DNA from 2 places in the Arthrobacter ginsengisoli genome. Region 2 is predicted to be linked to the other one. Evidence: riboswitches for the same ligand, from Rfam matches in the RefSeq annotation. Region 2 holds a riboswitch; the other holds the start of a gene.
The links. Region 2 has a riboswitch for thiamine pyrophosphate ahead of thiO (glycine oxidase ThiO). Riboswitches for the same ligand answer to the same signal wherever they lie in the genome.
Positions count from the first base shown of each region.

Region 1: it holds a riboswitch for thiamine pyrophosphate, as region 2 does, so the genes downstream of both, J2X01_RS13955 (ECF transporter S component) here and thiO (glycine oxidase ThiO) in region 2, are expected to answer to the same signal.

Region 1 is NZ_JAVDVQ010000011.1:120,463-135,688, forward strand. It holds gene J2X01_RS13925 (ferredoxin) at 1-105, opposite strand, end outside; gene J2X01_RS13930 (LysR family transcriptional regulator) at 253-1,218, shown strand; gene J2X01_RS13935 (glutamate--cysteine ligase) at 1,250-2,437, opposite strand; gene J2X01_RS13940 (UDP-N-acetylglucosamine 1-carboxyvinyltransferase) at 2,482-4,005, opposite strand; gene J2X01_RS13945 (energy-coupling factor transporter transmembrane component T family protein) at 4,102-4,905, opposite strand; gene J2X01_RS13950 (ABC transporter ATP-binding protein) at 4,902-6,539, opposite strand; gene J2X01_RS13955 (ECF transporter S component) at 6,539-7,171, opposite strand; TPP riboswitch at 7,237-7,380, opposite strand; gene J2X01_RS13960 (heme-degrading domain-containing protein) at 7,561-8,109, shown strand; gene J2X01_RS13965 (DUF4235 domain-containing protein) at 8,170-8,433, shown strand; gene mnhG (monovalent cation/H(+) antiporter subunit G) at 8,437-8,850, opposite strand; gene J2X01_RS13975 (MrpF/PhaF family protein) at 8,840-9,118, opposite strand; gene J2X01_RS13980 (Na+/H+ antiporter subunit E) at 9,115-9,660, opposite strand; gene J2X01_RS13985 (Na+/H+ antiporter subunit D) at 9,657-11,297, opposite strand; gene J2X01_RS13990 (Na(+)/H(+) antiporter subunit C) at 11,294-11,872, opposite strand; gene J2X01_RS13995 (Na+/H+ antiporter subunit A) at 11,869-14,913, opposite strand; gene J2X01_RS14000 (MFS transporter) at 15,066-15,226, shown strand, end outside.
Region 2 is NZ_JAVDVQ010000005.1:179,723-194,948, reverse strand. It holds gene J2X01_RS08180 (HNH endonuclease signature motif containing protein) at 1-522, shown strand, start outside; gene J2X01_RS08175 (SDR family NAD(P)-dependent oxidoreductase) at 582-1,604, opposite strand; gene moeB (molybdopterin-synthase adenylyltransferase MoeB) at 1,648-2,868, opposite strand; gene J2X01_RS08165 (TetR/AcrR family transcriptional regulator) at 3,004-3,618, shown strand; gene J2X01_RS08160 (DUF3107 domain-containing protein) at 3,673-3,897, shown strand; gene J2X01_RS08155 (hypothetical protein) at 3,958-4,260, shown strand; gene J2X01_RS08150 (4a-hydroxytetrahydrobiopterin dehydratase) at 4,257-4,595, opposite strand; gene J2X01_RS08145 (thiazole synthase) at 4,611-5,426, opposite strand; gene thiS (sulfur carrier protein ThiS) at 5,432-5,668, opposite strand; gene thiO (glycine oxidase ThiO) at 5,665-6,996, opposite strand; TPP riboswitch at 7,088-7,222, opposite strand; gene thiE (thiamine phosphate synthase) at 7,249-7,941, shown strand; gene J2X01_RS08125 (ferritin-like fold-containing protein) at 7,957-8,628, opposite strand; gene J2X01_RS08120 (RNB domain-containing ribonuclease) at 8,670-10,154, shown strand; gene J2X01_RS08115 (DEAD/DEAH box helicase) at 10,456-12,201, shown strand; gene J2X01_RS08110 (DNA-methyltransferase) at 12,210-13,082, shown strand; gene J2X01_RS08105 (PHP domain-containing protein) at 13,167-14,012, opposite strand; gene J2X01_RS08100 (aminopeptidase P family protein) at 14,105-15,226, shown strand, end outside.

The DNA.
Region 1 (15,226 bases), on a different contig from region 2:
GTCCAGCACCAGTTCGCCCTGGTCGTCGAGGTGCATCAGCTGTGGTGCGGCTTCCTCGCAGAGCCCGTGGCCTTCGCAGCGCGGTCGATCTAGGACAATCTTCATGGCTTTCTCCTTTGAATACTGAATGCAGCGGGTGGCGGGGGTCACAACCAGGGTGTAAACGAGTTTTCCAGCAGGCGGGACGTTCGACAAATGAATAATGCTCATCGTTCATATGCACCGCATGAATGAATTGCTAAACTGCGAGTTATGCCTAGCAACGAGGAAGGGTCGGGGATGGACGGTGAGTTGGCCCGGCTGGCTTCAGTCGACCTCAACCTGCTGGTGCCGCTCCTGGCGCTGCTGGACGAGCGGTCGGTGACGAACGCGGCGAGCCGGATCGGCTTGTCGCAGCCGGCCATGAGCCACGGGCTGACGCGCATGCGGCGCATGTTCAATGACGAACTCCTCGTGCGGCAGGGGCGCGGAATGGTCCTGACGCCGCGTGCCGCGGAGCTCCTGCCGGCCTTGCGGCAGACGCTCACGCAGACGGCCCGGCTCGTCAATGCCGCGCCGTTTGACCCCGCAACCGACAGCCGGCTGATCACCGTGGCGATGACGAACAGCACCGCGTTCGTCATCGGCAGCACCATCACCCGGCTGCTGGCGGAGCGTGCGCCGAACACGGTCCTGCGGTTGCGCACTACGTCCTCCGCGACCATCGCGGTGTTTGCCGAGGATGCGGCGGACGTCATCCTGCTTCCCGAGACGTTCGCTACGCCGCACCCGCGCGAGCGCCTGTACGACGACCGCTGGGTCGTCGTCACGTCGTGGGACTCACCGCGGGATGCCAATGCGCTGGAGCTGCTGGAAATCGTACCTCACGTGGTTCTGGACGCGTCCCCGGAACGTTTGCGGCCGTATGAGATCCTCGACCAACACAAGGTGCCGTACACGGTCGGCCAGCGCGTGTCCGACTACCTGTTCATTCCGCACCTGATCGCCCGGGCGGGCGGGGTGGCGGTCCACCGGTATCAGGTCGGCTTGGAATTCGAGGGCCGCTTCGACCTGCGGATGGAGGAGTTTCCCTTCCCGATCCAGACCCTGGGCATCGACATGGTCTGGAACCCGTGGCTCGCGGAGGATCCGTTCAAGGACTGGCTGCGCGGGATCCTGGTGGAGGCCGCCGTTCCGCTGCGGGCCCGATATGGTCCGCCGGCGGTTCCGGCGGCGTAGTCAATTCAGTTGCCGCATGGTGCTGTGAGGCTCAGCCGCGGCGGACCCGACCCAGCAGCGGGACCTCCTGAGCCGGGTTCCCGGTGGCGCCCCCCCGCGTGGTCACTTCGACGGCCTCTTCGACGACGGCGGCCAGCCCGCCCGACCGGAACGGCCCCCGCTGCAGCTGCGAGCCGGTGCCCTCCGCCAGGATCCTGTCGACGCCCTCCCGCACCAGCTCCAGCTCGCCCTGCTCCTGAAGCACGGGGGCCACGAAGTCCACCAGGGCATGGACCACATCGGCGGCCGGGGCAGGGGTGAAGGTTCCGAAGTCCAGCAGCTCCCCGCGCAGTCCGCAGTTGCTGGCCTGCCAGGCGGCCATCCGCAGCAGCAGCGTGGGCACGGGGGCGGGGTCGACGCCGTCGTCCCATTCCCGCGACGCCGATTCGACCAGGGCGCGCACGATTACGGCGATCAGGGCCGCGTCCTCGGCCCGCAGGCAGACGTCTGCAACCCTGACCTCCACGGTGGGATGGAGCCTGGCCAGCCGGGCATCGAAATAGACCATCCCCTCATCCATCAGGACGCCGCTTTCCACCAACCTGGTCACCAGCCGCCGGTAGACCGGCAGGCTGCCGAAGATCATGGTGGGACCCGAACCGGGCCAGCGGTTCCACGCCTGGGTGCGGTAGCTTTCGAATCCGGTCTCCGCACCGTTCCAGTACGGGGAATTTGCGCTGAGGGCGATCAGGACGGCCAGCTTGTCCCGGATCCGGTCCATCACGGCCACGCCTTCCTCCGGGGACTCCACGAAGGTGTGGACATGCAGGCCGCAGGTCAGCTGGTTCCGGACCGTGAGCCCGAAGCGCTGCTGCATCGTCAGATAGCGCTGATTCGGTGTCAGGTGCGTGGCGGCGCCCTGGGGAGAGGTGGCCAGGGCCGCGACGCGGCCGCCGTGCTCGCGGGCGGCGTGGTCCGCCAGTGCCCGGGCCTGCCTGAGCTGCCGGAGAAGTTCCTGGTAGTCCAGGCATGGCCGGGTCTGGGTTTCGATTTGCTCGAGCTTGAGCTCGTAACTGAAGTCCGCACCGCCGTCGTGGACCGGTTGCTGCCCCGCGAGAACCTGGGCGTCGTCCAGCTTCGGCGGCACCAGCCCGGGCAACATGAGGTCGGCAAGGGCCAGCAGCATCCCCGTTTCGGGATCCACTATGAGCAGTTCTTCCTCCACGCCGAAGGTCCGCATGTTTCTATTGTGCGACAGGAACCGCCGAAAGGCTCGGAGAGGATTCAGTCCTGGAAATACTCGATTTTCGCGCCGATGGTGTTGAGCCGCTCCGCAAGGTCCTCGTAGCCGCGCTCGATCACGTAGATGTTTCGCAGTTCCGAGACACCACGGGCCGCGAGCATCGCCAGCAGCAGGCACGCCGCGGGGCGGAGGGCCGGCGGGCAGCCCACTTCGGCCGCGCGCCATTTCGTGGGCCCGTTGACATAGATCCGGTGCGGGTCCAGCAGCTGTACCTGGGCGCCGAGTTTGTTCAGCTCGGTCAGGTAGATCGCGCGGTTGTCGTAGACCCAGTCGTGGATCAGGGTCTGGCCGTGGGCATTCGCGGCGATGACCGCGAAGAACGGCAGGTTGTCGATGTTCAGCCCGGGAAAAGGCATCGGGTGGATTTTATCCTCGGGGGCGCGCAGTTCCGAGGTCCTGGTGGTGACGTCCACCAACCGCGTGCGCCCGTTGCGGGCCAGGTACTCGTCGGAGACTTCCAGCCGCTGGCCCATCTGCTCCAGCGTCGCGAGCTCGATTTCCATGAATTCGATCGGGACGCGGCGGATGGTGACTTCCGAGTTCGTGACGATGCCGGCGGTGATCAGGCTCATCGCCTCGATCGGGTCTTCGGAGGGGAAGTACTCGATGTCGGCGTCGACTGCGGGGCGGCCGGTGATTTTCAGCGTGGTGGTTCCCACACCCTCGATCTCGACGCCGAGCATCTGCAGGTAGAAGCAGAGGTCCTGCACCATGTAGTTGGGGCTGGCGTTGCGGATGATCGTCGTGCCGCTGCGGTGGGCGGCGGCCATGATGGCGTTTTCGGTAACAGTGTCGCCGCGTTCGCTCAGCACGAAGGAGCGGTCGTGCCCGTCCGATGGCGGCGCCTGCACGGCGTAGAAGCCGGACTTGGCATCAACGCTGAGGCCGAACTGGCGCAGCGCCTGCATGTGTGGCTGCACGGTGCGGGTGCCAAGGTCGCACCCGCCCGCGTAGGGCAGCCGGTATTCACCGGCTTCGTCCAGGAGCGGGCCCAGCAGCATGATGACGCTCCGGGTCCGGCGGGCTGCCTCGACGTCCATCGAGTCGAGGTCCAGGGCCGCGGGGCGGCGGATCTGCAGATCGTTGGCGTTGAGCCAGGTGCATTCGACGCCGATGCTGGTCAGCACCTCGACGATCCGGTTGACTTCTTCGATCCGGGCCAGCCTGCGCAGTGTGGTGGTGCCGCGGTTGATCAGGCTGGCGCACAGCAGGGCGACGCCGGCGTTCTTGCTGCTGTTGACGTCGACGGAGCCGGACAGTGTGCGGCCGCCCTCCACCCGGAGGTGCGTCATGGCGGGCCGTCCCACCTTGACAATGCTCCGGCCGAAGATCGCCTCTAGCCGCTGGATCATCTTCAGGCTCAGGTTCTGCTTGCCCTGCTCCATTCGGGCAATGGCACTCTGGCTGGTTCCCAGCTCGGCAGCGAGCCGCCCCTGGGTCCAGCCCTTCTCGCCGCGGGCGGCGCGGAGCAGGGCGCCAACGTGTTCAGCAGTCTCTTGAGTCATCCGACGAAAATATCACGCATGAGTTATTAACCCCCGACATTTCCGCCGGAGTGCCGCCAGTCTCACAGGAATACCCGCGCCGTGCGATAACCCGCGCTACTGCCGCGCGAGGAAGACCATATTCCAGGTCCCCGCCGCCAGGGCCGAGGCGACGGCGGCGCCCGCAATCAGCAGCCCGCCCAGGAAGACCCACGCATCCAGTCCGCTGAAGGCCGACTTCCGGGCCCAGGTCCGTGGTGCGTCGCCGAAGCCCCGGGCCTCCATGGTGACGGCGAGCCTGGAGGCGCGCCGGACGGCCTGCACCAGCAGCCCAAAGCTCTGACCCAGGGTGGCGCGCAGCCGCTGCAGGGGATTCCCGTGCGAGCCCACGCCGCGGGCGCGGCGCGCCATCCCGATGGTCTGCCATTCTTCGGCCATCAGCCCCACCAGCCGCATCGCGGCCAGTGTCCCGAGGACGAAGCGGTGCGGCAGTTTCGCCTTCTGCGCGAGGGCGTCCGCCAGATCCGTGGGGTCGGTGCAGCTCATCAGCAATACGGCCGGCAGCGCGATGGCCAGGCCGCGGAGCATAAAGCCCAGGCCGAGTTCGAGGGATCCCTCGCTGATCGACCAGATCCGGGCGTCGAGCAGGATACTGCCGCTGTCCGGCGCCAGGATCGTGGTGCTCCAGCCGCCCAGCGCCGCGGCCAGGATCAGCGGCCAGCCGCGCTGCCAGAGCAAGCCGACGGTCAGCCCGGCCAGCGGAAGCAGCGCCAGTTCGAAGGTCAGCGCCACCGAGGCGGACACCCAGTCGATGGACAGCGCCAAGACCATCGTGACGAGCATAACGGCGGCAAACTTCGCCAGCGGGTTGGCCCGGGTCAGCACGGCATGGTTGCCGCGCAAGGTCAGTTCCTGCCTCATGATGCCTTGATCTTCCCTTCTTCGCGGCCCGGTTCCAGACCTTCCGGTTCCCGGTGTTCGGGGGCCCGGAGGCTCAGCTCGGTGCCGCCAAGGACCTGGCTGAATTCGGCATCGTGCGTCACGGACACGACGGCGGTGCCGTCGTCGAGCAGTTCGGAGAGGAACGAGGCGAGTTCGGCCCAGGTGTTGGCGTCCTGGCCGAAAGTGGGTTCGTCCAGGACGAGCACGCGGGGATGGGCGGCGAGGACAGTCGCGACCGACAGGCGCCGCTTTTCCCCGCCGGAGAGCGTGTAGGGGTTGGCATCCACCAGCTCCGTCAGCCGAAGCCGCTCCAGCAGTTCGTCCACGCGGTCCCCGCCGCGGCCCAGGTGCCGGGGCCCGAACATCAGTTCGTCGAGCACCCGGCCGGTGACGAACTGGTGCTCGGGTTCCTGGAAGACGGTCCCGATCCTGGCGATCAGCTGTTGCGCCTTCCACTTGTAGGGATCGATTCCGGCGCCGGCGCTGAGGTCCAGGGTGGCGGAAACCCGGCCGGATACCGGTGCGAGCAGGCCGGCGAGGGTCAGCGCGAAAGTGGACTTCCCCGAGCCGTTGGGGCCCGTGATGGTCAGCGCCTCCCCGGCGCGGACCTGGGCGGTGATGGCGGACTGCACGGGCTCCGGCGGGACCGGGCGGAAACCTCCGCGGAGTCCCGCCCGCCGCGGCCGTTCGCGTGACACGGCCAGGTCCTCAGCCGCCAAGAGCAGCTGCCCCGCAGATGCGGCACCGCCGGGGCCGGCGGCCGGGGTGCCGGTCCGGGTGCCCCGGGGCCGGGTCTGCGGCACGTACCCGGGAACCCAGACCCCGGCCGCGGTGAGCATGTCCCGTGCCTGAGCCAAAACCCGGTCCGGCGGCCCATCGATCAGCACGGCCGAGTGCGTGGCCGATCCGGGCTGCAGCACCACAATCCGGTCCACGAGGTCCTTCCAGATGGAGACCCTGTGCTCCACCACCACCAGGGTGGCCCCGGTCTTGGCCAGGCAGCGGCCGACCGCGTCGCGGACTTCCAGGACACCGGCCGGGTCCAGGTTGGCGGTGGGTTCGTCGAGCAGGATCAACCCCGGGCGCATCGCCAGGATGCCGGCGAGCGCCAGCCGCTGCTTTTGGCCCCCGGAGAGCGACGACGTCGGGTGGTCCAGCGGCAGCCTGCCCAGCCCGACGTCCTCCAGCGCTTCGGCCACCCGCATCCAGATGTCAGCCGGGGGCACGGTCAGGTTTTCGGCGCCGAAGGCGACGTCGTCGCCCAGGCGCGAGAGCACCACCTGGGTCTCCGGGTCCTGCTGCATCAGTCCGGCCCGGCCGCGCTGGGCCCGGGGCGGGGCGCCGTCGATCAGCAGGCTGCCCGTCTCGTCCGCGTCCTCGGCGTCCGCCGGTGCACTGCCAGCGGCCCCGGCGGAGCTGTCGCCGAGCACCCCGGCGAGGGCATGAAGCAGCGTGGACTTACCGGCGCCGGAGGGGCCCAGCAGCAGGACCCGCTCCCCGGGCCGGATGTCCAGGTCCAAGCCGCTGACGGCGGGCCTGGGCCTGCCGGCGTGCCGCCAGCCCCAGCCCCGCGCGGTGACCGTGGCTGGGCGCACTCCGTGGTCGGCGGGCATCAGGAGAAAACGGGCTCCGTGGCCGCCTTGCGGGAGGCGAAGGAACTCAGCACCCCGGTCCTGGCCAGGCCCCGGGTGGCGAGCCAGGACAGTCCGCCGGCGATCACGGCGCCCGAGATGGCGGTGAAGATGATGTACGCCAACTTGTCGCCGCCGGCGTACGCGATGTTCCAGCCCCACGGCAGGAACGAATCATTCAGCCCGCAGAACAGTCCTGCACCAGCCCCGGCCAGCAGCGATACAGGCAGGTTGAACTTCTTGTACATGAACGCGGCGAAGACCAGTTCGGCGCCAAGGCCCTGCAGAACGCCGGAAATGAGCACCGTGGTGCCGTACTGCGAGCCCATGATCAGCTCACCGGTAGCTGCCACGGTTTCGCAGAACAGCGCGGCGCCCGGCTTGCGGATGATGAGCATGCCCAGCACCGCCGGAATCATCCAGCCGCCGGCATAGAGCCCGGTCAACGGCGGATAGAACGCGTTGACCGGGGCGGAAATGAGGTTGGCGCCCTGGGACCAGGCCCAGAAGATCACGCCACCGGCCACCGCGATCAACGCGGCCACCACTATGTCCACCACACGCCAGTTGTAGCTGCGTCCGGTGAGCGTCTGCCGTGCAGATGTATCAGTCATGTCGTCCTCCTGAGGAACAGGAGGGGAGAGTGCCCCGGGTCCGCGGCTTCCGCCGCCACTCCGGGCCCTCTGAGAACTCGACTCCCTTGCGCCGGTACTAACCGGATCAGGTTCGAGGGTCTGCGGCTGTCCGCACTCTCAGCGCCCACCTGCGGTTTCCCCGGATTCCTCCGGTGATGCCCGACGGCGGCGCTCCCCTGTCGTATTTAATATCGCCCTTATGGGCGTGGCCCAGTTTACACCTGTCAGGCCGTGATTTCCGGGGCAGCCGTCACAATCCGCGGGCTGCGGAGCCGGTGACCGGAGAACGCACTGCTTGGTAGAGTCGGCTAGGCAATGGGAACACCGGACGCCGCCTCCCGGCGGCCGACTAACGGAAGCCGAAAACCTTGACCGATTCAGCAGCGCCTTCCCCCGGCTACGACCCGGACTCCGCCGACGAGCAGCCGCACGGATCCCTGGCGGCGCTCATCGGCCGCATCCTGGCTGAAATCGACGAGCTGCAGTTCCCGTCTTTCAGCAAGGACGACGCCCTGGACCTCGGCCTCCGCCTGGTCGAACTCGGCAGGCAGCGCTCCCACCCGATTGCCATCGACATCACCAAAGGTGAGCAGGTGCTCTTCCACGCGGCGCTGGCGGGCGCCACCCCGGACAACGAACGCTGGATCAGGGCCAAACAGCGCACGGCCGTGCGCTACGAAGTCCCGTCGCTACTGGTGGGCCTTCGTGCCCGGGCTGCCGGCGGGCGGATCGAGGACAACGCCTGGTTCGACCAGACAGAGTTTGCCGCCCACGGCGGCGCCTTCCCCATCTACGTGCGCGGGACCGGCATGGTAGCCACCGTCACGGTATCGGGGTTGCCGCAAAAAGCCGACCATGAGCTGGTGGTGGAAGCCCTCTCCGAAATCCTCGGCCGCCCCGGGACGCCGGGACGCTAGGCCAGCCTGTCGGGCGCTAGGCTAGGGGCAGCCCTGTTCCTCCCGCAAGGAGTCCGAAGAATGAACATTCTCATCAAACTGCTCGGCACCGGCGTCAGCCTGCTCGCCGGCTATGTCGGCACCAAAGTCGTTGACACGGTCTGGGAGAAATCCACGGGCACCAGGCCGCCCAAGGGCGACGACGACGATGTGCCCACCACGCTGCGCTCGGCCCTGACCTTCGCGCTGATCTCGGCTTCCGTCAATGCCATCATCCAGGTCCTCGCCAACCGCGGCACCCAGCGCGCGATCACGCGTTACGCCAAGTCCCAGGACATCGTCTAGCGTTCACCGCCCGTCGGTGACGCCGTCGTCGTCGTCGGTGAAGCCGCGCGTACCCGCCGCCTGCTGCACCACGGCCTCCAGCTCGTCCGTGCTGAGCAGCTCCGGGTGCAGGTGCTTGGTGCGGTACCCGGCCCGGCCCACCATGTGGGCCGACACGGGCACGGTGAGCAGCTGGAAGATCCAGGCCAGCACCAGAACCGGCCAGACCCACCAGGTGCGCATCTGCAGGCCCAGCGCGACGAGCAGCAGGAACAGCCCTAGCACTTGCGGCTTGGTGGCTGCGTGCATCCGGGTCATCAGGTCCGGAAAGCGGAGCAGTCCCACCGCCGCGGCGAGCGACATCAGGGCGCCGACGACCAGAAAGACCGCCGAGACGGCGTCGATCACGGCATCACCGGAAAATGTCTCAGGATTCACGCGGTTTCTCCCGACGGTCGGCTACGAAGCGGGCCACCGTGACGGAGCCGACGAACCCGATCAGGGATACCGCCACCAGCAGCATGAGGTTGTTCAGGTGCCGGTTGACGGCCATGTCGATGCACAGTGCCGCTCCCACGATCGCCAGCAGCACGTCCGCGGCAAGCACCCGGTCCAGCAGCGACGGGCCCCGGGCGATCCGGATGATCGCTCCCCCGGCAGCCAGGGACAGCACAACCGTCGTCACGGTCAGGACAAGCTGCATCATGACCCCACCTCCTGCTTGAGAGCGGACAGTTCGGCCTTGGTGCCCATGATCCGGATCAGCCCGGCCTCCGTCGCGCGGACGTTGCTGCGCAGCTGAGCCGCATCTTCCGCGTTGCGGACATTGATGCCGTGGATGTAGAGGGTGGAGGTGGAACGGTCCACTTCCACCACCAGCGACCCCGGGATCAGCGCGGTCACATGCCCCGTCGCCGTCACCAGCAGGTCGGAGTGGCTCCGCAGCGGGACGGCGACGACGGCGCTGATCACCCTGGGGCCTTTGGAGAGGGCCAGGAACAGGACCTGGAAGCTGGCGGTCACGACCTTGGCCAGGAAGGACAGTGCGAACAGGAGCGCCCGGAGGACGTTGAAGCGGCCGCCGAGCTCCACCGGCGGCAGGTAGAACAGCCGGGCCACCACGACGGCGATCAGCGCGCCGAAGAGCAGGTTCCCCGGGCTGAAGTTCTGCCACAGCGCGCCCCAGACCATCACCAGCCAGACCAGAAGCGGGAGTTCCTGGCGCAGGGAGATCCGTTTCCGGCTCATTTGCGCTCCTGCCCGCTGGCCGGCGGAACGCCGCCGGTGTCCGGATCAGGCTGGGAGATCGCAGGAACCGGCGCCTCCACGCCGAGGACCGCGCGGATGTACGAGGTCCGGTCCAGCATCTCGACGGCGGACTGGTCCGCCACCTTGAACAGCGGCCCGGCGAAGACCGTTAAGCCGATACCGAAGATGACCAGGCCCAGTGTGGACCCCACCATGGTGCGCGGCAGCAGGGTGACATTCGTCTTGCCGGCCCGATCGCCCCTGGCCGAGTCCTCCGGGTCCGCCAGCAGCACCGGATCGGGGTGTTCGGCGTCCTCGGGCTTGCGCCAGAAGGCGCGGTTCCAGACCCTGGCAATGGCCAGCAGGGTCAGCAGGCTGGTCAGGACGCCGCCGATCACCAGCGCATAGGCCAGCGGGGTTCCGAGTTGGACGCCGGCCTGCAGCAGGCCGACCTTGCCGAGGAAGCCGGAGAACGGCGGGATGCCGGCAAGGTTCATCGCCGGGATGAAGAACAGCACTGCCAGCAGCGGTGAGAGCTTTGCCAGGCCGGCGACGCGGTCCACCGAGGAACTGCCGCCGCGGCGTTCAATCAGGCCGGTCACCAGGAACAGGCTGGTCTGGATCGTAATGTGGTGGGCGACGTAGAAAACCGCGGCACCCAGCCCGGCCACCGAGGACATCGCCAGGCCGAACACCATGTAGCCGATGTGGCTGACCAGGGTGAAGGACAGCAATCGTTTGATGTCGCTCTGGGCCAGCGCACCCAGGATTCCCACCAGCATGGTCAGCAGGGCGGCGACCATCAGCGGGGAGTTGAACGTGTCTCCGGGGAACAGCAGCGTTTCGGTCCGGACCATGGCGTAGACGCCCACCTTGGTCAGCAGGCCGGCGAACACGGCAGTGACCGGGGCCGGCGCCGTCGGGTAGGAGTCAGGCAGCCAGAAGGAGAGCGGGAACACGGCGGCCTTGATCCCGAAGGCCACCAGCAGCATCACGTGCAGCAGGTTCTGCGTGCCCTGGTCCAGGTCCGCGAGCTTGATGGCGAGATCGGCCATGTTGATGGTTCCCGTGGCCCCGTAGATCATCGCGATCGCGATCAGGAACAGGACTGAGGACACAACCGAGACCACCAGGTAGGTCACACCGGCCCGGATCCTCGGCCCCGTCCCGCCGAGGGTCATCAGGACATAGCTGGCGGTCAGCAGGATCTCGAAGCCCACATAGAGGTTGAACAGGTCCCCGGACAGGAAGGCGTTGGACACGCCGGCCACCAGGATCAGGTAGGTGGGGTGGAAGATCGAAACCGGGGCGTCCTGGTCGCCGTCGGCCATGCCCTGCCCGGTGGCGTAGATCAGCACGGCAAGGCTCACCGAGGATGACACCACAAGCATGAGTGAGGAAAACTGGTCCACCACCATGACGATCCCCCACGGCGGGAGCCATCCGCCGATGTTCACCGCGGCGGTGCCGCCCTCCCAGACGGAGGCCAGCAGCCAGCACTCGAGCAGCAGGGTCAGCGCAAGTAGCACGATGCTGACGATCCGCTGGGCGTGGGAATTCCGGACCAGCAGGAACGTCAGGGCGGCGCCGAGCAGCGGAAGGATGACGGCGAGCGGGGCGAAACTGGCAATATTCACTGTCCGCCTCCTTCCTTGCTGGGGGGCGTGACCTTCAGGGATCCGGGCTGTTCCTCCGAGGAGGCCGCCTCGGCGTCGAGCGTGCGGTCGGCAACCTTCACAGTGGCGCCGGCCCCGGCAGGAATGTCGGAGACCGTTTGGCCGTCCGTGCCGAGCATGGTCAACGGGAATTCGGAGGTCTCCACCGGAATCACGGAGTCGTCCTCGGCGTCGAAGCTGGGGGTCTTCGCAACGCGGCGGTCTTCGGCGTCGTCCTGGATTTCGTCCTGGCGGGCCAGCACCCAGGTGCGGTAGATGATGCCGAGCATAAACGCGGTGACGGCGAAGGAGATCACGATCGACGTGAGGATCAGGGCCTGCGGCAGCGGATCGCTGTACTCCCCGGGATCGGTGTCCTTGTTGAACAACGGTGCCAGGCCCGCGTACCCCCCGGTGGCGAGGATCAGCAGGTTGGTGGCATTGGCGAGCACCATCAGGCCCAGCAGGACCCGGGTGAGGCTGCGTTCCAGGATCAAGTAGATGCCGCAGGCATATAGTGCACCCATCACGGTCAGCAGTGTCAGATTGACGCTCATGCCTTCCCCTTGGCTGTGGTTTCGGCCGCGATTCCGCCGGCTTCCTGTTCGTCGGACGGTTCTGCCGGGTGTTCCTCGAAGTGCTCGTCGATTTCGGCCCCCAGGCTGCGCAGCACATCCAGCACCAGGCCGACGACGACGATGTACACCCCGATGTCGAAGATGGTGGAGGTGACGAACTTGACGTCACCAAAAACCGGCAGCCAGAACTCCAGAATGGCGGTCTGGAAGACCTGGCCGCCCAGCAGCAGCGGCGCCACGCCGGAGGCTGCAGCGGTGGCGAGGCCAATGCCCAGCAGGGCGCCGGCACTGACCGGGGTGGCTTCGCGCAACTCGAAACGGCCGCCGGCCAGGTAGCGGATGGTGAGGGCCAGGCCGGCGGTGAGCCCGCCGGCGAAGCCTCCGCCGGGGAGGTTGTGGCCGGCCAGCAGGAGGTAGATCGAGAAGACAATCATGGAGTGGAAAATCAGCCGGGTGACCACCTCGAAGATGATCGATCGGCGTTCCGGCGCCAGGGTCCGCCCCGCCACCAGCCACTCGTCGCGGCTGGAGGCGGCAAAGCGGCGGCTCATGGCCAGCGCGGCGGCGTCGCGGGTATGGCCACGGCCGGCGTTGCGGCTCGGCTGCCGGCGCCCGACGGAGCCTTCTTCCACAGTGGCGGAAGTCTGGATCCGGTCCCCCCTGCCCCGGACGAAAATGAGGCTGGCGACGCCGGTGGCTGCCAGCGCCAGCACAGAAATTTCCCCGAAGGTGTCCCAGGCGCGGATATCCACCAGGGTGACGTTGACGATGTTCAGCCCGCCGCCGCCTTCATAGGCCAGCTTCGGAAATTCGAGCGAGACGGGGGCCGCCACCCGGGCGCCCAGGGCGTAGATGGCGACGAACACCATGGTGATGCCGAACCCGGCGCCGATGATCACGCGGATCACCCGATATTTCCCGCCGGTGCGGTCACGCAGTTCCGCGGGGAGGCTCCGCATGGCCAGGACGAACGCCACCAGGATGATGGTTTCCACCAGCATCTGGGTCAGCGCCAGGTCCGGGGCGCCCTGCAGCGCGAACATCAAGGCGATGCCGTAGCCGGTAACGGACACCATCAGCACGGCCAGGAAGCGTTTGTTGGCACGCACGGCGGCCAGGGCGCCGATCACGATCCCGGCGCCCACGACGATCTGCAGCGGGGCGTTGGGGTCGATGAAGTAGAGATCTGCGGGCAGCGGCTGGTCCGCCAGCACCAGCGCGGTCAGCGGCAGGACGAACGCCACGGTGAGGATGACGGACAGGTAGAAGTACAGCGAACCCCGCTGGGTCCGTCCGGTGATCCAGACGGCGGTGTCGTCGAGCGCGCCGATCGTCAACTGGTAGCTTCGGTCGCCGTCGATCCAGGCGGGCACCAGGCCTTGGAGCCGGGCGACGGCGTCGCGGGTGTAGAACATGACCAGGCCGAGGGCGAAGGTGATCGCGGTCAGCCCCAGGGCCGGGGTCAGTCCGTGCCACAGCGCCAGGTGCCCGGTGGCGGCCGCCGGGTCCTCGCCGGCGGGCACGAACAGCGCCGCGTATGGCTGGATCCACGCGTCCACCGGCGCCGGCCACAGTCCGTAGACGATGGTCAGCAGGCTCAGGACGGCGGGGGCGGCCAGGAAGGCCGGCTGGATCGGTTTGAAGGGGGTGGTCTCGACGCCGGGTTTGACGGCGAAGGCGCCCCACATGAACCGTGCGCTGTAGGCAAAGGTCAGGATGGATCCCAGCACCACGCCCACCAGGATCACCAGCCCCCATGGGCTGGCGGCGTCGGTGCTGTAGTGCACGAACGCTTCGAAGACCGATTCCTTCGCGACGAAGCCGGCCAGCGGCGGGATGCCGGCCATCGAGGCGGCTCCGATCGCGGCCACGACCGCCAGTGCGCGGGAGGAACGGTAGACGCCGGAGAGCTTGCGGATGTCGCGGGTGCCCGCCTGGTGGTCAATGATGCCCACGACCAGGAAGAGGGTTGCCTTGAAGAGTCCGTGAGCCAGCAGCAAGGCGAGCCCGGCGAGCGCCGCATCGGGCTGGCCGAGCCCCACGATCATGGTCAGGAAGCCGAGCTGGCTGACCGTGCCGTAGGCCAAGATAAGTTTGATGTCCGTTTGCCGCAGCGCCCGCCAGCCGCCGACGAGCATGGTGGCCAGGCCAAGGCCGAGCACCATCGGCAGCCAGGGCGCGGTTTCCGCAAATCCGGGCGCCAGCCGCGCTACGAGGTAGATGCCGGCCTTGACCATGGCGGCGGCGTGCAGATAGGCGCTCACCGGCGTGGGCGCAGCCATCGCGCCGGGGAGCCAGAAGTGGAAGGGGACGAGCGCCGATTTGGTGATCGCACCAATCAGGATGAGAACGACGGCGGCGGCCACCGGCCCGGCGGCGGGACCGGTGACGAGGGCGGGTGCCAGCTCGAGGATGGCCGAAATCCGGTAGGTCCCGGCGTTGAAGCCCAGGATGATCAGGCCAACCAGCATGCTCAGGCCGCCGGCGGTGGTCACCACGAGGGCCTGCAACGCGGAGCGCCGCGCCGACAGCCTGGTCCGCGCGTAGCCGATCAGCAGGTAGGACAAGACCGTGGTCAGTTCCCAGAAGATAAACAGCAGGAGCAGGTCATCGGCCGTAACCAGGCCGAACATGGCTCCCGCGAAGGCCAGCAGCTGGGCGCCAAATCCGCCGAGGTAGTCGTCCTTGTCCTTGAAGTACCGGGCGCAGTAGACGAGGACCAGCGCACCCACGCCGAGAACCAGCAGGGACATCACCCAGGCCAGGGCGTCCATCCGGAAGGCGAGCTCAATCCTCAGCTCGGGGATCCAGGGCAGGACTTCAGCCACTCCGGGACCCACCGTGGCGCCGGTGCTGGTTGTCCCTGCGTCGGAATACACGGCGCCATGCTGCAGGATCAGCCAGGCGAACGAGCCCGCAGGCACCGCGGCGAGGGCGTAGAACGAATTCCGGCCGAACCTGCGGAACAGAAATGGCGCCACAGCAGCCACCGCGAAGTGCACGGCAAGGACTGTGATCACTGGTATCTCCGCAACGTCTGGAATTCGTATGGTCAAAAGTTGGAGCAGGCGGGGCATTCGTTAGGTTCAGTCCGGACAGTTTACCAAGCGTTGACAAATTCTTTTCGAACGGTGCGTCGAGCCCCGCGGCGACTGCGGATAATATTCGAGCTATGAACTCCGCTGCTGCCCCAGAGGCCATGCGTCCCGCCTCGGAACTGGAATCCGGCGACCCGGCCTCGCACAAGGGACGCATCCTCGCGTGGGCTGCCTGGGATTGGGGCTCGGCGGCCTTCAACGCGGTCATGACCACGTTCGTGTTCACCGTGTACCT
Region 2 (15,226 bases):
CTCCAGCTCCGCGACGGCCGATGCCCCTTCCCCGGCTGCAACAACCACTCCCTGGACAACGACGCCGACCACCTCCTGGCCTGGGCCCACGGCGGCACCACCGGCATCACCAACCTCGGCCAACCCTGCCCCAAGCACCACCGGCTCAAACACAGCTCAACCTGGACACCGGCCGGGGCCAGCAAAAACGCCCCGCCCGGCTGGACCTCCCCGTCCGGCCGGCACTACCCCAGCGAACAGCAGGACTGGGAACCACCCCACTGGCCACCCGGCCTCCTGGAAACATACCCGGACCCGAACCCCGACGCGCACATGGACGCAGCCCCGGACCGCGGCCTCCCCCCGGACCCCGGCCAGGATCCGGAACAGAAACAGGAACAGGAACTTCCCCCGGATCCCTTCCCGGACTGGCACCTGCTCACGCCCGGGCACGCAGTGCCCGCCGCAAAGGTGGACGATCCTGGCTGGCAAGAACCCCTCGAAGCCAGCATCCTGGAACACTTCCTGCTGCACTACGCCTGACCGGCTAAGTCCCGTCCCGTTCCAGCGCGGAATTCCGACCAAGGTGATGACACACGGCCCTAGCTGCCGAAGGCGTTGATCCCCGTCAGGTCGGCAGACAGCGCCCAGAGCCTGGCGGCGTCAGCCCGGTCCACCGCATGGGCGTCCACACCGCGGATCCGAGCCTCCGGCGATCCCGCCACGGTGGGGTCCGCGATGTCGCAGTCCTCACAGTAGACGCCCCCCATGCCCTCAAGCGCCGGAGAGGTCGCCGCCCACACAGACGTCGCCGCCCCCTGGGCGGGGGTCTTGAACCGTGCGTCGACCCTGCCCTCCTCATCCATCCAGCCGGCGGTGATCATTTCTTCCCGCGGCAGGTGGCGCTGAAGTTCCGTCATGATGCCGCCCGGGTGCACCGCGAAGGCACGCACCCCCAAGTCCCTGCCGAGTAGGTCAAGCTGCACGGCAAACAAGGAGTTCGCCGTTTTGGCCTGCCCGTACGCGCGCCACTTGTCATAGCCGGTCTCGAAGTTGATGTCATCGAAGCGGATCGGCGAGAGCTTGTGCCCGGTGGAAGACAGCGACACCACCCGGGCCCCGGAGCCGGCAGCCAGCGCGGGCCAGAGCAGGTTGGTGAGGGCAAAATGTCCCAGGTGGTTTGTGACGAACTGCGACTCCCACCCGGGACCCACGCGGCGTTTAGGGCTGGCCATGATCGCGGCGTTGTTGATCAGAATGTCCAGGCCACGAACCCCGCCGGTTTCCGCAGAGCCCAGGAACGTCGCTGCGAACTCTTTCACGCTGGACTGGTCTGCCAGATCGAGCGCGCCGACGCTCACCTCGCCGTCGGCTGTCCCGAAAGGGATTCCCGCCGCCGCAAGCACTTCGCGGGCCTGTGCGGGCCGCCGGGCCGGCACCACCACCACGGCGCCGGATGATGCCAGCGCCCGGACGGTTTCCAGTCCCAGACCGGAGTAGCCGCCGGTGACGATGGCGGTTTTCCCCCGCAGGTCGATCCCCGCCAAAACCTCCGCCGCCGTTGAGTCCCGGCCGAAGCCGGAACCGATCTTGTGCTGCGGGGTCACGCTCGCGTCATCGCTCATGTCACCGGCCTTTGCGCAGCAGGTTTACTTCAGGCTCATCCGGTCAGTAGACCGGTTTGCCGGGCTCGACGTCGCGCACCCAGGCCAGGATTCCGCCGTCGAGGTGGCTGACGCGTTCATAACCGGCTGCCCTGGCGGCGGCGAGGACGGCCGCGGAACGCGTTCCGGCCTTGCAGTGGAACACGATGTCCATGTCCTGCGGCAGCTCCTGCCACGCTTCGCCGGCCAGGATCCGGCCCTGCGGGATCAGCTCCGACCCGTCGATCCGGACGATTTCGTGCTCCCCGGGCTCCCGGACATCGACGAGGTGGAAGTCCTTGAGCCCGGCCGTGCGGGAGGCCAGCATCGTGGCCAGCTGGGTAGCCGTCACGGTATGTTCGGTCCCGGCGTCCGTGGTGGGGGTGATGCCGCAAAAAGCCTCGTAGTCGGTCAGCTCCGTGATCCGCTCCGCCTCGGGATCGCGGGAGACACGGATTTCCCGCCAGGTCCCGCCGAGGGCGTCGAAGAGCGCCACGCGGCCCAGCAGTGAGCGGCCGACGCCGGTGATCAGCTTCACGGCCTCCGTCACCATGAGCGCGCCGACAGCGGCACAGAGCATCCCGAACACTCCCCCTTCCCCGCAGGAGGGAACAGATCCTGCCGGCGGGGCTTCCGGGTACAGGTCCCGGTAGGTCGGTCCGTGCTTTTCCCAGAAGACGCTGACCTGCCCGTCGAAGCGGAAGATCGAACCCCAGACGTAGGGCTTGCCCAGGATCGCCGCGGCATCGTTCACGAGATACCGCGTGGCGAAGTTGTCGGCGCCGTCGAGGATCAGGTCGTAGCCGGCAAAGAGTTCCAGGGCGTTGGAGGCGTCCAGCCGGACCTGGTGCAGCCGGACGTCCACCAGCGGGTTCAGGGCGGCTATGGCATCGCGGGCGGACTCGATCTTGGGCCGGCCCACGTCCGCGACGCCGTGGATGACCTGACGCTGGAGGTTGCTCAGGTCCACCGTGTCGTCGTCGATGATTCCCAGCTTGCCCACGCCCGCGGCGGCCAGGTACAGCAGCGCCGGAGAGCCGAGGCCGCCGGCTCCGATCACGAGGACCCTGGCGTTCTTCAGGCGGCGCTGCCCGATCGCCCCGATTTCCGGGATGATCAGGTGCCGGGAGTAGCGTTCCACCTCATCCGGGCTCAAGCCGTCGGCCGGCTCCACCAGCGGCCCGGGCGCCGCGGTCGCATTTTCCGGGGTTGCAGGGGCTGAGTTGGGAGGGAACTTGGAAGCCATACTTCAATCTATGCCCGAAGATGCCGCCAGGTCATATTACCGGCACGTAAAGTGGACGTAACAGCAAGCGAAAGAAGGCCCACAGTGGTTCATCAGGCACCGGTTGAGCGGGGAAATGCCGGAAAGGCGACGGAGGTGCCCGCACGAAGCGGGCAGCGCTCGGCGCGGCTGCCCCGCGATGAACGCCGGGCGCAACTGCTCGCAGCGGCCCAGGAAGTCTTCGTTGCCAACGGCTACCACGGGGCCGCGATGGACGAAATCGCCGAGACGGCGCACGTGAGCAAGCCCGTGCTGTACCAGCACTTCCCGTCCAAACGCGAGCTGTACCTGGCCCTGCTGGACAACGAGCTGAGCAAACTGATCGCGCTGCTGCTGGGTGCCCTCAACTCCACCACGGACAACGATGAGCGCGTCCAGGCCGTCATGCGCGCCTACTTCCGCTTCATCGCCAGCGACGACCAGGCCCACCGCCTTGTCTTCGAGTCCGACCTCGTCAACGACGCCGACGTCAGCGCCCGGCTGGAGGCCTTCAACAAGACCTTCGCCAACGCCGTCGCCCGGGTCATCGCGGAGGACACGAAGCTGCCCGAGCTGGAGTCCCAGCTGCTGGGCCGCGGACTCGCGGGAATGGCCCAGGTCAGCGCCCGGTACTGGCTGGAAACCGACGGCAATCTTGACCTCGATGTGGCCAGCGATCTGATCTACCGTTTAGCTTGGCGCGGAATCTCCCGCTTCCCCAAGGAAACCTAGACTACAAATAGACATGACACCCAAGAGAACTTTGATTGGCTGGGAGGCCTTGCAGTGGAAGTAAAGATCGGCATACAGAACATCGGCCGCGAAATTGTCCTGGAATCGGCCCAGGACGCCGACGCCGTGGCCAAGGTGGTCGGCGAATCCATCACGAAGGGAACGGAGCTGCGCCTAACGGACGAAAAGGGCCGCCTGATCATCATTCCCGCAAACGTGCTGGGCTATGTTGAAATCGGCGCCCAGGAAGCCCGCCGCGTCGGTTTCGGCGCGCTCTAGCCCTTACCCGGTGCCGGCCTTCGGGCCGCACCGGTCCCCCGACCGGCGAGGAGTCCGAACATGCTTTCCCTGATTGTGGTTGCCCTGGTGACCGTGGCCGCGGGCTTTGTGGTCTGGGCCAATGACAAGCGGCACGCCAAATACGGCATCGCGGTGCCGGCGGGGATATCACTGGCCGTCGGAATGCTGAGCTGGATCATCTTCATCGCGGCAGGGCTGGGCTACCAGCCCGGGCTGACCTGGATTCCGTGGGTGCTGCCCATGGTCCTCGGCACCGCCGCCGCCGTGGCGGCGGTGCTTTACCTGGGCAAGACCCGCACCCGGCGCGACACCGCCCGGCTCACCGCCATCCTGCGCTACTAGCCGGTCCGGGACCGGCCGGGCTCGGCGGTGGCGCCGATCCGCGCTGCGGCTGCGCCGGCGGCCGTTGCGGCCGCGACGTCCCGCCGCGTGACGGCGCCCCCGGCGTCGTGGGAGCTGTACCGGAGGAAGACCCGGTTGTAGCGCCAGTCCAGATCCGGGTGGTGGTGTTGTTCTTCGGCCAGGCGTCCGACGGCGGCGATCAGTTCCAGCGCCGCGGCCGCCGTCGGCACTTTATAGACCGTGACGAGACCGCCGGACTGGTATCGCCAGTCCGGCAGCCCGGTCAGGGCCGCTTCGACCTCGCCCTCGTTGAGGATGTCCTCCGTGGCTGCCATGGCAGGCTCCTTTGCCTAAAGGAATTCGGCCCGGCCCTCCATAGCCGAGGAGGCCAGCGCATGCTCCCGGCGAGGGATCCTGCCGGCCCTCTTTGCCAGCCTACCGGCGATCACCGCGTGCTTGAAGGCCTCCCCCATCAGCACCGGATGCTGCGCCCGGGTTACGGCGGTGGCCAGCAGCACCGCGTCACAGCCAAGCTCCATGGCCAGGGCCGCGTCGGAGGCGGTGCCAATCCCGGCGTCGAGGACCACGGGCACCGAGGCACGCGAGACGATCAGTTCGATGTTGTGCGGGTTCAGGATGCCCAGCCCCGTGCCGATCGGCGCTCCCAGCGGCATCACCGCGGCGGCGCCCAGGTTCTCGAGCCGCAGGGCCAGCACCGGGTCGTCATTGGTGTAGGCGAAGACCTTGAATCCGCGGCCGACGAGCTGCTCCGTGGCCTCGACGAGTTCCACCGCATCCGGCAGCAGGGTGGTCTCGTCTGCGATCACTTCCAGCTTCACCCAGTCTGTTTCGAGGGCTTCGCGGGCCAGCTCGGCAGTCAGCACGGCGTCCTTGGCGGTGAAGCAGCCCGCGGTGTTGGGCAGCACCCGGATATTGTTCTCCAGCAGCAGCTGGAACAGCGACCCGGCCTCCGCCGGCGAGTAGCGTCGCATCGCCACCGTGGTCAGTTCCGTGCCGGACGCCAGCAGCGCGGCCGCCAGCCCGTCCAGGCTCGGCGCCCCGCCGGTGCCCATGATCAGGCGCGACCCGAGCTGCACGCCGTCGACGGTGAACGGGTCCGCTGCCGCGGGGGAAGCTTCCGGGGCCGACGCTGTGGCGTTCGCCATGCTGCTCATCCTCCCTGCACCGCCGTGACGAGTTCGATGTCGTCGCCGTCGGCGAGCGCGGTGCCGTGCCACTGGCTGCGGGGAACCACTTCAGCGTTGCGGGCCACCGCGACCCCGAGTTTGATGCCGTCGGCAGACTGGCCGTTCGGGGCCAGCGGCCGGCCGGTGACCTGGCTGACCAGGGTGCCCACGGAGGCGCCGTCGGCGAGCGTGCGCCCGGTTCCGTTGAGGGTGATATTCATAGCGTTTCCTTGCTGTGCTCGGGGGTGGAAGGGGTGTTCCGGGATGGCGTGCTCCGCGGTCCGGCGGCCGGCGCGCCGTTGTTCGTGGTGTTGTTGCTCCTGGTGCTGCTGCCCCCGGTGCCTGCGGCACGGGGACCGGCAGCGAATCTGTCCGGCCGGAAGCGCGCCCAGCGGGGGTCCGCGACGCCGTCCAGCAGCTGCCGGCAGATCTCCGCGGCGGCGGGCGTGAGCAGGATTCCGTGCCGGAAAAACCCTGTGGCGATGATCAGCCCCGCAACGTCCCCATGGCTGCGCTGGTCCGCCACGCGGCCCAGCAGCGGCGCGTTGTCCGGGGTCCCCGGCCGGGCCCGGGCGGTGGCTTCGAGCAGTTCCAGTTCGGCGACCGCGGGGACCAGCTGCTGGGCGTCGCGCAACAGCTGGTAGACGCCGCCGGCGGACACGGCCCCGCCGGCCGGGGCCGATGCCCGGCTGCCGCCACCGAGATCGTCCTCCCGCGCGGTGGCGCCGATCACGACCGTGCCGTCCTGCCGGGGAACGATGTAAACCGGCACGCCGCGGACGAGTCCCCGCACCGTTGCGGTCAGCAGCGGCCGCAGTTTCTCCGGCACGCGGAGCCGGAGGATGTCCCCGTGGACCGGCCGCAGCGGCAGCCGGAGCCCCTCCGGCAGGCCGTCGAGCTCGGCGGCGCCGAGGCCGTTGGCGACAATCGTCTCGCGGGCCCGGACGGAGCCGCCGCCGGCGAGACTGGCGCCAGCCACCCGCCCGTCCTCCCGGAGCAGCCCGGCGGCCCGCCTGTTAATGGTGTGGGACTGAGTGTCCGCGGCCAGGAGTTCCCCGATCCGGGCGAGCAGCCGGCGCGGGTCCACCTGGTGGTCGGCGGGAATGTCGAAGGCACAGGAGATGCCCGGGCTCAGCAGTGGCTCCCGGCCGCGAGCCGCCCGGACCGTCAGCGGCTCGACGGCCAGGCCGTACGACTGCTGGACGGTGCGCAGGTCCGTGAGCGCCCGGCGGTCCGCCGCGTCGGCCCCCACGGCGAGGGTCGGCGTCGTGAGGTATCCCGTGCCGGGGCCATCGACAGCGCCGGTGTCCGTTCCCGGGGCCCCGCCGGGCTCCAGTCCGGCTGCGAAGGCCGGCCAGAGGCGGGAGGACTCCAGCATGAGCTCCAGGAGGGCCTCCTCCTGGTAGTGAAGTTCACTCACCGGGGCGAGCATGCCGGCGGCGGCCCAGCTGGCGCCGCTTCCGGGGGCGTCGTCGATCAGGGCGACCGATCGGCCCGAGCGGCGCGCGGCCCAGGCGATCCCGTGGCCGATGACGCCGCCGCCGATCACGGCGACGTCGTAACATGGGCCGGCTGCGGCGTCATCAGCGGCTGCAGCTGCCGCTGCGTCGGTGCCCGCGGCCACGCCGCGGGCGGAGGTCTCGTCCAAAAGGATTCCTTCCCTACGCCGGTACTAACCGGATCAGGTCAAGCGGTCGGCTCTGATGCCCTCTCAGCCAGCCGGTGCCGGACGCCAAGGGCGTGGACGGACGCGGCGGGCTCCCGCGGTACTTGCCCAGTTTAGAGGAACTAGGCTGGACCCATGAGCCCGGATGCCCTCCACACCACTGCCCGCCTTTACCTTTGCACCGATGCCCGCCAGGACCGCGGGGACTTCGCCGACTTCGTGGACGCGGCATTTGCCGGCGGCGTCGACATCATCCAGCTGCGCGACAAGTCACTGGAAGCGGCCGAGGAACTGGCGTACCTGGCAGTCCTGGAACAGGCGGCCCGGCGCCATGACCGGCTCTGGGCCGTCAACGACCGGGCGGACCTCGCCTCGTTCTCGGGCGCTCCGGTGTTCCACATCGGGCAAAAGGACATCCCCCTCGGAGCCGCCCGGAAATTCCTCGGCCAGGACGCCGTGATCGGGCTGTCCACCCACAGCCCGGAGCAGGTGGACGCAGCCATCGCCGCGTCCCCCGGCCGCAACGGCCTGGACTACTTCTGTGTCGGACCGGTCTGGGCCACTCCGACGAAGCCGGGCCGCGCCGCCGTCGGGCTCGGACTGGTGCGCCACGCGGCGGACGCGATCCGCCGGGCCGCGGACCGGGACGGTGCCGGGGCGGACGTGGTGCCGTGGTTCGCGATCGGGGGCATCGACCTCGGAAATGTGGAGCAGGTGGTGGACGCCGGGGCGCGCCGGATCGTGGTGGTCCGCGCCATCACGGAGGCCGACGATCCGGCCGGCGCCGCCAGAGCCCTGCTCGCGGCACTCGACGCCGCGGGGAACTGAGCCCGGTCCCCCGACTCAGCCGGTCAAACCGAGTTCTGTCATCCGGCGTGAATGGTTCGCCGCCACTTCCGCCATCATCCCGCGGACAAGCTCCTCGGACCGTTCCTCATCCGCGCCGATCAGGCCGCCGACGAACGAGTGCTCAAAACTCACCCGCTGCGCCTGGGTCAGGGCCTCCCCGAGCAGGCGCCTGGCCCACAGCGCCAGCCGCGAGGCCAGCCGCGGGTCGTCGGCAAGGGCCGTCCTGAGCCGATCGCGGAGCACCGCGGTGGCCCCCTCATCGGCCTGGACCTGCTCCACCAGGGCCCGGGTCCCGGCATCGACGTAGCGGGAAATGGCGCGGTAGAAGTCGGCGGACACGGTGTCGATCACGTACGCCTTCATGAGGGATTCGTACCAGTCCGCGGGGCGGGTGCGTTCGTGGAAGTGGTCCACGGACGGCTGGAACGGCAGCATGGCAGCCTCAACGTCCTGGTCCATGGCGTCGAGTTTGGCGCTCACGAGCTCGTAGTGCCGGAACTCGATCACGGCGAGCCGGCCCAGCACCGCACGGTCGTGCAGCGTGGGGGAATACCGTGCGTCGGAAGAGAGCCGCTCGAACGCGGACAGCTCGCCATAGGCGATCACGCCCAGCAGATCCCTGAGGAAGCTGTAGTAACTGGCGGGATCAGCCGGCGATGTGCTCATGATCCAAGACTAATGGCGCAAATGAAGCTAATCTGATTTTCGTGTCCCATCATCGCCTGACCCCGAGCGTCCACCAGCAGAAGAACCAGCTTGCCGAGGCCCTCAACGCGCTGCGCACGACGCTGGAACTGCCGGGGCCCTTCCCCGAGGACGCGCTCCGGGAGGCCAAGGAGGCAGTCGCCGGGCACGAGCTGCCGGAGCTGGATTTCACCCATATCGAGTTCGTGACCATCGATCCGGCGTCCTCCACCGACCTGGACCAGGCCCTTTTCATCGACCGTTCCGGCGAGGGCTACAAGGTCTTCTACGCGATCGCCGACGTCCCCTCCTTTGTGGCCCCCGGCGGGGCGCTCGACGCCGAGACGCGCCGCCGCGGGCAGACCTTCTACACCCCGAACGGCCGGATTCCGCTGCATCCGGAAGTCATCAGCGAAGAAGCCGGAAGCCTGCTGGCCGGGCAGCTGTGCGCCGCCTTTGTCTGGGAGTTCGAGTTGGACGCCGCCGCCGAGGTGTCCGCGGTGCTGGTCCGCCGTGCGACCGTCCGCAGCCGGGCCAAGCTCAGCTACCGCGGTGTGCAGGCCGAGCTCGACGCCGGCACCGCCGCACCCGTCCTCCAGCTGCTCCGGGAAGTCGGGATGAAGCGGGTGGAGCTGGAACGCCTCCGCGGCGGGGCCAGCCTGAACATGCCGGAGCAGGAAATCGAACAGCTGCCCGACGGCGGCTACCGGATTGTCGCTGCACCGCCGCTGCCTGTGGAGGACTGGAACGCCCAGATCTCCTTGATGACGGGGATGGCCGCCGCGGGAATCATGCTGGCGGGCAAGGTCGGCATCCTGCGCACCATGCCGCCGCCGGATGAAGCCTCACTCGGACATTTCCACCGCCAGACCAGGGCTCTGGGCAAGCCCTGGGACGGCGCGATGAGCTACGGCGAATACCTGCGCACCCTTGACCCCACGGACCCCCGGCAGCTGGCGATCGTGCACTCGGCCGGCATGCTGTTCCGCGGAGCCGGCTACACACCCTTCGACGGAACGGTTCCCGGGGCCGCCGTCCAGGCCGCCATCGGCGCCGCCTACGCCCATTCCACGGCCCCGCTGCGCCGGCTCATCGACCGTTTTGTCCTGGTCATCTGCGAGGCGCTGAGCAACGGCACGGCTGTGCCCGACTGGGCCCGCGCCGCGCTGCCGTCCCTTCCCTCGATCATGGCCGCGTCGGACCAGCTGGCCGCCAAGCTGGAGCGCCTCGCGCTCGACACCGTCGAGGCAGCGCTGCTGGTCAACCACGTCGGCCAGGAGTTCGACGCCGTCGTGATCTCCGGCTCCAAACCCGGCAAGAACGGCCGGAACGGCAACGGCGGCGCCAGGCCGGGCAACGGAAGCGGGCCTTCCGGGATCGTGCAGATCGCCGAGCCCGCGGTGACGGCCCGCTGCCCCGGCGAACTCGAACCCGGCACCGAGGTCCGGGTCCGGGTTCTCTCTTCCGACATCGCCACCCGTGAGGTCCGTCTGGAGCTGGTGGGCTGAGCCAATCGGCAGGGTTCCCGCGCGCCGTCTGCGGTCACCGTCGAGGTTCCGGGCCGCATACAGCTAGACTGGGAAGGTAGATATGGATGCCCGGTCGTTGATTTCCTTGATTTTCGAATTCAACAAGCCCGCCCCTACGCGATCTTGAGATAGACCCGCTGGTCCCCAGTGCCAGCATTTAGATAGCCCGCGATCGGCTTCCACTGGATTTGCTTGCGCGCCTGAGCGTGCTCCGGAACGGCCACCCGGCCGGCCCCGTTGAGCAAGCAGCGCAGCCCAAAATGAATAAGGAAACTCCCCCGTGAGTGAATTGCACACGCACCAGCTTCTGACCGACGAATCCGGAACGGAAACGCTCGAGCCGGAAGAGACCATTATCTCGGACGAGAAGCCGCACGAGATTGCCGAGAAAACCTTCGCCGACTTCAACGTCCGCGCCGACATCGTGGAGTCGCTGGCCGACGCCGGCATCACCCACCCCTTCCCGATCCAGGCCATGACCCTGCCGGTCGCCCTGAGCGGTCACGACATCATCGGCCAGGCCAAGACGGGCACCGGCAAGACCCTCGGCTTCGGTATCCCGGCGCTGCAGCGCGTCGTTGGACCGGACGATGCGGGGTATGCCTTGCTCCCGGCTCCCGGCGCCCCGCAGGCCCTTGTAATCGTGCCGACGCGCGAACTGGCCGTCCAGGTCGCCAATGACCTGCAGAACGCCGCCCGCAAGCGCAACGCCCGCATCACCACGATCTACGGCGGCCGTGCCTACGAGCCGCAGATCGAGGCCCTGCAGAAGGGCGTCGAGGTTGTTGTCGGTACCCCCGGCCGCCTCATCGACCTGTACAAGCAGAAGCACCTCGTGCTGAAGAACGTCAAAATGGTCATCCTTGACGAAGCCGACGAAATGCTGGACCTCGGCTTCCTGCCCGACGTCGAAACCCTCATCGCCGGCACCCCCGCCGTCCGCCAGACCCTGCTGTTCTCGGCCACCATGCCCGGCCCGGTCGTCGCCATGGCCCGCCGCTATATGACGAAGCCGACCCACATCCGCGCCGCCGACCCGGACGACGAGGGCCTCACCAAGCGCGACATCCGCCAGCTGATCTACCGTGCCCACAGCATGGACAAGATCGAGGTCGTCGCCCGCATCCTGCAGGCCCGCGGCCGCGGCCGCACCATCATTTTCACCAAGACCAAGCGCACCGCGGCCAAAGTTGCCGAAGAACTCGTGGACCGCGGCTTCGCCGCCGCCGCCATCCACGGCGACCTCGGCCAGGGCGCCCGTGAGCAGGCCCTGCGCGCCTTCCGCAACAACAAGGTCGACGTCCTCGTCGCCACCGACGTCGCCGCCCGCGGCATCGACGTCGACGACGTCACCCACGTCATCAACTACCAGTGCGTGGAAGACGAAAAGATCTACCTGCACCGCGTGGGCCGCACCGGCCGCGCAGGCAACAAGGGCACGGCCGTGACCTTCGTTGACTGGGACGACATGCCCCGCTGGGGCCTGATCAACAAGGCCCTGGGCCTGAGCGTCCCGGAGCCGGTGGAAACCTACTCCTCCTCGCCGCACCTTTTCGAGGAGCTCGACATCCCCGCGGGCACCAAGGGCCGCCTGCCCCGCGACAAGCGTGTGCTGGCCGGCGTCGACGCCGAGGTCCTGGAGGATCTGGGCGAGACGGGCAAGAAGAACGCCCCCCGCACAGGACAGGGCACCGGCGGACGCGACAGCGCCCGCAGCGGCGGCGCCACGGGTGGCGGTCGCGACGGCGGCCGTACCACCGGCGGCAGCCGCGAGACCCGCCGCAGCGGCGGCGCCAGCGCCGGCAAGGACAGCGGACGCTCCGGCGACCGCCGTCGTCGTCCGGCTGAGGCGGAAGCCAGCACCGGCCCGGCCGCCGAGGCACCGGCCAGGTCCGTCGCCAGCGCGCCGACCGAGGTCGACCGCGCCACCCGCGCACGCCGGCGCACCCGCACCCGCCGCCGCAACGGCGAAGTGGTTGCAGGCGAGGCACAGGCCGGGGCACCGGCAGGCAGCACCGAGGCCTAAACCCCCTCATGACTGACACCGTCTGGGCGCCGGACGGCAGCAACCTGGTGGTACACGCGGACAACGCGGCGTACCTCCCGACGCTGCCGGACGGCGCCTTCACACTCATTTACGTGGATCCGCCCTTCAACACCGGCCGGGTCCAGAAGCGCCAGGAAACCAGGATGGTGCTCAACGCCGGCGGCGACGGCGACCGGGTCGGGTTCAAGGGCCGCTCCTACGACACGATCAAGGGCGCGCTGCACAAGTACGACGACGCGTTCAGCGACTACTGGACCTTCCTGGAGCCGCGCCTCGTCGAGGCCTGGCGGCTGCTCGCCGACGACGGCACCCTGTACCTGCACCTGGACTACCGCGAGGTGCACTACGCCAAGGTCATGCTCGACGCCATCTTCGGCCGCGAGTGCTTCCTGAACGAGATCATCTGGGCCTACGACTACGGCGCCCGCGCCAAATACCGCTGGCCCACCAAGCACGACAACATCCTCGTGTACGTCAAGAACCCCACGAAATACCACTTCGACAGCGCCGAAGTGGATCGGGAACCGTACATGGCCCCCGGACTCGTGACGCCGGCCAAACGCGAGCTCGGCAAGCTGCCCACCGACGTGTGGTGGCACACCATTGTCTCCCCCACCGGCAAGGAAAAGACCGGTTACCCGACGCAGAAGCCCGAAGGGCTGATCCGCCGCGTGGTGGCGGCCTCCAGCCGCCCCGGCGACTGGTGCCTGGACTTTTTCGCCGGCTCCGGAACGCTCGGCGCCGTCGCCGCGAAGCTCGACCGGAAGTTCGTCTGTGTGGACCAGAACCAGCCGGCCATCGACGTGATGGCCAAGCGGCTGGCGGCCCACGCCGAGTTCAGCGTCTTCCCGGGCAACTGAGGCGCATCCCAACTGACTCGCAGCAGGGGCCGTTCTGAGCGCCCAAAACGGCCCCTGCTGCCAGTCAGTTGGGTGGGACGGGGATCAGCGCACCACTGGTGTTCCGGTTCCCAGTTCCTCGATCCTGGCAAAAACCTCCGGCGAGGTCAGGTTCTCGCCCAGCCGGTTCGGTTTACCCGCCCCGTGGTAGTCGGAGGACCCCGTGACCAGCAGCCCGTGCCGGGCCGCGAGTTTGCGCAGGAACGCCCTGCCCTCCTCGGGGTTGTCCCGGTGGTTGATCTCCAGCCCGGCCAGCCCGGCGTCGATCATTTCCTGGTAGATGCGTTCCCCCACGGTCCGGCCGCGGGCGGACGCCACCGGATGCGCGAACACCGGCACCCCGCCGGCGTCCCGGACGAGTTCGACGGCGAACGCCGGGTCCGGCGCGTAGTGCTGCACGAAGTAGCGGGATCGCGAGGTCAGGATTGATTCGAACGCCTCGGTACGGTCCGCGACCACGCCTGCGGCCACGAGTGCGTCGGCGATGTGCGGCCGGCCCAGGGTGGCGCCCGGCGCCACGTGGTGGATGACATCGTCCCAGCTCAGCGGATAGTCCTCCGCGAGCAGGCTGACCATCCGCTCGGCCCGGGTGAAGCGGGCGTCCTTGGCCTTGGTGATTTCCTCCAGCAGCCCGGCGTGCGCCGGGTCATGCAGGTAGCAGAGGAGGTGGACGCTGATGCCCTCCGACGTCCGGCAGGAAATCTCCATCCCGGGAACCAGTGCCACGCCGTGCCCCCGGGCAGCGTGGGCGGCCTCGGCCCAGCCGTCGGTGGAGTCGTGGTCGGTCAGGGCGATGACGTCCAGCCCCGCCTCCGCGGCAGAGGCCATCACCGCGCCGGGCGCTTGGGTGCCGTCGGAAACATTTGAGTGGGCATGCAGGTCGATCCTCACTCCACCAGCCTAGTAGATCGCCGCCACGGCGCCCCGGGATGGGCCCGCCGGCCTGTTGGCCTAAGCCGCCGCGCTGGTGAGACTATGGGACGGTGAACGATGCAGATAACACCCAAGTCTCCGCTTCCCAGCCCCTCGACGAGCGCGTCAACAACCGCTCACAGCGTCCCACCTCCGCCGCCTTCAAGGCGTTTATGGCCAGCAACTGGGCCCCGTCCCGCGAGCAACTGCCGGAACGCGACACCGTCGCCGGCCACGCAGCGGGCCGCCGTCGGGCCATTTCAGTGCAGTTCAAAGGCGAACGCCTGGTCATCCCCGCCGGTCCGCTGAAGGTCCGCTCGAACGACTGCGACTACCGCTTCCGCCCGCACTCCGGCTTCGCGCACCTCACCGGACTGGGCCTGGACCACGAACCCGACGCCGTGCTCATCCTGGAACCCGTGGAGGAAGGCAAGGGCGACGACGGCGGCAACCACCACGCCACGCTGTACTTCCGTCCGCTGGCCGGCCGCGACACCGAGCAGTTCTACGCCGACTCCCGCGCCGGCGAATTCTGGATCGGTGCCCGTCCCACCCTGGCGGAATTCAAGGCCCGGCTCGGCCTGGACACCGCGGACATCAGCGAACTCGAACTGGCGGTCACGAAGAATGTCGGCGCCCCCGAAATCGGCGGGATTTCGATCCGCCTGGTGCGGAAGGTGGACGAAAACCTCGATGCCCTCGTGGACACCGCCCGCTACAACACGGCCAAGGATCCGGAGAACCTGGACCTGGAAATCCTGGACGCGCTCGACGAGAAGCTCACCGAGGCCCTCTCCGAGCTGCGCCTGCTCAAGGATGAGTGGGAAGTCGAGCAGATGAAAACCGCCGTCGCCGCCACCGTGCAGGGCTTCACGGAGGTCGTCAAGGCCCTGCCGCGGGCGCTCACCCACCAGCGCGGCGAGCGCGTCGTCGAAGGCGCATTCTTCGCCCGGGCGCGGGAGGAAGGCAACGAGCTCGGCTACGACACCATCGCGGCCTCCGGCAACAACGCCACCGTGCTGCATTGGACCCGGAACACCGGCAAGGTCAACGCCGGCGAGCTGCTGCTGCTCGACGCCGGGGTCGAAGCGGATTCGCTCTACACCGCGGACATCACCCGCACCCTTCCGGCCAACGGCACGTTCTCCGAAATCCAGCGCAAGGTCTATGAGGCCGTGCTGGACGCCGCTGAC